DNA from 2 places in the Nonomuraea sp. NPDC049625 genome. Region 2 is predicted to be linked to the other one. Evidence: riboswitches for the same ligand, from Rfam matches in the RefSeq annotation. Region 2 holds a riboswitch; the other holds the start of a gene.
The links. A riboswitch is a leader RNA that binds a small molecule or an ion and turns the genes downstream of it on or off. The one in region 2 is predicted to bind cobalamin.
Positions count from the first base shown of each region.

Region 1: linked by a shared signal. The riboswitch ahead of AB0J87_RS32760 (CbtB-domain containing protein) and the one ahead of AB0J87_RS13830 (ribonucleoside-diphosphate reductase subunit alpha) in region 2 are both predicted to bind cobalamin.

Region 1 is NZ_JBFAOQ010000008.1:172,636-174,829, forward strand. It holds gene AB0J87_RS32750 (histidine phosphatase family protein) at 1-38, opposite strand, end outside; gene AB0J87_RS32755 (CbtA family protein) at 1-715, opposite strand, end outside; gene AB0J87_RS32760 (CbtB-domain containing protein) at 724-912, opposite strand; cobalamin riboswitch at 947-1,076, opposite strand; gene AB0J87_RS32765 (ATP-binding protein) at 1,119-2,194, shown strand, end outside.
Region 2 is NZ_JBFAOQ010000003.1:63,149-65,342, forward strand. It holds gene AB0J87_RS13830 (ribonucleoside-diphosphate reductase subunit alpha) at 1-1,289, opposite strand, end outside; cobalamin riboswitch at 1,414-1,609, opposite strand; gene AB0J87_RS13835 (tripartite tricarboxylate transporter substrate-binding protein) at 1,614-2,194, opposite strand, start outside.

The DNA of each region.
Region 1 (2,194 bases), on a different contig from region 2:
CGGTCACCGGGCGGCGGGACGCCCGGTCGCAGGCCCACCCGAACAGCACGCCGAAGGCCGCCCAGAAGACGAGCTGCGTCCCCAGCGACGCGAGCCTGAACTGCCACAACAGCGTGGCGGGGAAACCGTCGGGCACCTCGTTCACGGTCGGCAGCAGGGTCCACGCCGCGATCACCGGAACCAGGAACGCCGCCACCGCCGCGCCCCACCGCGCCCACGGCCCGGCGGTGACCCGGCGCGCCGTGGCCACCGCGATCGCCGTCGCGGCCAGCCCGACGAGAATCGTGACCACGTAGAGCAGGGTGCGGCTGTTGATCGTCTCCGGGTCGCCCACGGCCGGTGGGTTGGCCGGATACTTCACGAACGGCACAAGGATCACCGCCACGAACGCCGTCCCGGCGGCGGCGAGGGCCAGCCCGCCGTCCGACCGGGGGCCGACCCGTCCGCGCAGGCCCGCGTACACGAGGGCGAAGATCCCTCCTACGGCCAGCCCGTACAGGCCCGTGGCCAGGAAGAGCCCGGCCTTCTGTCCCGGCCTGCCGACGAGTGCCTCCTCGCCGTGGTCATGGCCGGGCGCTTCCTGGGCGGCATGGGCCTCCTCCAGCGCGATGGCGCTGTCCACCCCCGGTTCCCCGAAGGCGAAGGCGAAGCCGCCCGCGATCAATCCGGCCAGCAGGCCCAGAAGCAGGCCCCTGACCAGCAGGGTGCGTACCATGCGCGTGCCTAGTGGCAGGGAACGCCGAGCAGGTGGCGTCCGTCGTGCATGAGTTCGTGCAGGTAGGCACCGGTTTGCGAGATGGCCCCGTTGTCCATCAGCACCAGGTAGGCGACCAGCAGCAGCACCGGAACGGCGAGCAGCCACAGCCGCAGACGGGGGAAGGGGATTGCCGAAGGAGTGGACAGACCACTCATACATGCCTCCTCAGGGATGACGCGTCCCGACCAACGAGGTCACGGAAGTCCAAGCGACCTGGCTCCCGGGATCTACGTCCCGGATACAGTGGCGCGTCCGCACCGGCATCTCACCGGATTTCCCTTGGACAACCGTGAAATCTACCGGAATGTATCCCTTACTCCCGTTCGAGTCAATGACGCGAGCGCCGCGTAGGGTACGGGGGATGAGGCGGTTCCTGGATGGGCCGGCCGCGGCGATCGTGGTCGGGATGTTCTGGTTGCCGCCGACGTTCGCCTCCGCGGACCGGTCACGGCTGGTGGCCGGGCTGGTGCTGGCCTGCGTCACAGGCGCGGTGATGGCCCTGCGACGGCGACTGCCGACCGTGTCGCCGCTGCTCGCCGCGGGCGCGACCATCGCCGGGAGCGTCCTGGGGGTGTGCCAGGACCCGATGCTGGCCGCGGCGTGGTGCCTGTATCCGCTCGCGGTCGCGCGCGCCGGCCGCACCCGTACGATCGTCCTCGTCCTCGCCGGCCTCCTCACGGCGCTGGCGGCGGTGGCGGCGGTCCCGGGCGAGGACGCGAGCGGCGCCGGGCAGCGGCTGACGCTGGCCGTGGCCGCGTTGAGCGTGTCCTGGCTGCTCGGCACGGCGGCCGGCAGGCAGATCGCGGCCGCCCGGGAGGCGGAGCGGGCCCGGGTGCAACTGGCGGTGGCGCGTGACGTGCACGACGTCGTCGGCCACGCGCTCGGCGTGATCAGCGCGGAGGCGGGGGTGACCCGGAGCCTGGCCGACGCGAGCGAGCAGGAGTTACGCGACACGCTGGCCGGCGTCGAGTCGCACGCGAGGAGGGCGCTGGAGGAGATGCAGGCACTCGTACGCGGGCTGCGGTCCGAGCCCGGCGCGCCGGAGGGTGTCGCGGGGATCGCGCGGCTGGACGGACTCGTGGCGGCGACCCGCGCGGCGGGCGTGGGCGTCGAGGCGAGGATCGAGGTGAACGGCCCGGTCGATGACGTGGCCGGGGCGGTGGCGTACCGGATCGTCCAGGAGTCGCTGGGCAACGTGGTGCGGTACGCGGCGGGCGCGGCCTGCTCGGTGGACCTCCGGCAGGTCGGCGGGGAGATCGTCGTGCGGGTGCGCGACCACGGCCCCGGCGCCCGACCGGCGCGCGGCGGGGACGGGTCGGGGCGCGGCGGGGACGGGTCGGGGCTGCGGGGGATGCGTGAGCGGGCCCGGCTGGTGGGCGGCACGGTGACCTGGGGAAACCATCCGGAGGGCGGGTTCGAGGTGCGCGCCAGGCTGCC
Region 2 (2,194 bases):
TCCAGGAAGCGCACGGCCGTTCGCACGGTGCCGCGCAGCCGGTCCCAGTCCAGGTCACCGGCCAGGTCACCGGCCAGGAGGTGGGCGGCCAGGTTGATCGAGCCGAGGTTGCAGACCGCGGTCTCGGCGTCGCTGGTGACCTCCAGGATCTCGGTGCACAGGTTCGACAGGTGGATGACGTTCCCGGGGCGGCCGGTCTGGTTGGAGGTGCGGTTGGCGGCGTCCTTGAAGGTCATCCAGCCGTTCCCGGTCTGGGCGAGCGTGCGCATCATCCGGCCGTACAGGGTCCTGGCCGGGATCTGCCGGACATGTCGCCCGGCGGCCTCGTACGCGCGGTACGCCCGCGTGAACGCGTCACCGTACAGGTCGGTGAGGTCGGGCACCTCCTTCGGGTCGAACAGCGACCAGACCTCGTCCGCCTCCACCCGGCGCATGAACTCGTCGGGCACCCAGTTCGCCAGGTTCAGGTTGTGGGTGCGGCGGGCGTCCTCGCCGGTGTTGTCGCGCAGCTCCAGGAACTCCTCGATGTCGGCGTGCCAGGTCTCCAGGTAGACGCAGGCCGCGCCCTTGCGCCGCCCGCCCTGGTTGACGGCCGCGACGGACGAGTCGAGCGTGCGCAGCCACGGGACGATGCCGTTGGAGTGGCCGTTGGTGCCCCGGATCAGGGAGCCGCGCGAGCGCACCCGGGTCCAGGCGATGCCGATGCCTCCGGCGTACTTCGACAGCCGCGCCACCTGCCCGTACCGGTCGTAGATCGCCTCCAGCTCGTCGCGCGGCGAGTCGAGCAGGAAGCACGACGACAGCTGCGGGCGGCGCGCGCCCGAGTTGAACAGCGTGGGCGAGCTGGGCAGGTACGACAGCGTGGACATGAGCGCGTAGAGCTCGGCGGCCTCCGCCACCGACTCCGACAGCCCGCAGGCCACGCGGAGGAAGAAGTGCTGCGGGCGCTCCAGCACCGCCCGCGTCTCGGGGTGGCGCAGCAGGTAGCGGTCATAGACGGTGCGCAACCCGAAATACTCGAACCGGTCGTCCGCCGCCACGGAGACCAGCGCGTCCAGCTCGGCGGCGTGCGCGGCGACGAACTCCGCCAGCCCGTCCTGGATCAGCCCGGCCGCGTGGGTGGCGGCGATGGACTCGGAGAACGTCCGCACCCCGTGCGCGGCGGCCTCGTCGGCGATCTCCTCGGCCAGGAGCCGGGCGGCGACCCGGGAGTTGGCCGGGTCGGTGATGACCCGGGCGGCGGCCTCCTCGATGGCCAGGCGGCGATCGACCTCGATGATCTGCGTCACGTGCTCTCTCCTCGCGAGCTCGTCCCCCGTGAGGGCGCGCGAGAGCACGGCGGCACGGATCATCCCCCGGCCGTTTCGCTCCCCGGCCCTCCCGCGAGGCCATGGTCACTTCGTGCCGGGCGGGCGGCCCGGGCACACCGCTGGCAGGTCTTCGGGCTCGCGGGCGCGCGCATCGCTCCTAATGGCCGTCGCTTCCCAGATCGCTCCAGTGCACCTGACGGCGGTCGTTCCCGCTCACCGCTGCGGGGCAGCCCCGGAATCACACCGGGTTCCCTTTTGCTCCGCCTCCGGAGAGGCGAACCAGCGACGAGCAGGATCCTACATCTAGTGGCCGTTCCCGCAACTACCCCAGCATGTTGTGGCCTTGGTGGTGCCGAGCAGACCGAGATCCCGCAGGACGGCGCGGGTGCGCTCGACCTCGGAGCCCAGCCACTGCTTGAAGTCGGCGCCGCTGAGCGGGATCGAGATCCAGCCCGCGGACCGGCAGGCCGCCTCCCAGTCGGCCGATCCGGTCACGTCCTCGCACATGCGGATGGCCGATTCGCGGCTCTCATCCGTCATGCGCTCGGGCCCGAAGGCCGCCGCCCAGTCCACGAAGTCGACCCGTACGCCGGACTCCAGCAGCGTCGGCGCGTCGAGGCCGGGCACCTGCCTGGCCGAGGACACCGCGAGCGCCTTGACCTGGCCGGCCTTGATGCTCGCGCGCCAGTCGGCCAGCGGGCCCGCGGCCGCCGCGGCCTTGCCGGACAGCAGCGCGGTGACGGCCTCCTGGCTGCTGGGGTAGCCGGTGTACTCGAGCTGGCGGGTGTCGGCGCCGAGCCCCCTGGCGATCAGGCCGAACAGCAGGTGGTCGGGCTCCCCCTGGGGCCCGCCCGCCAGCTGCGTCTGGCCCGGACTGGCGAGCA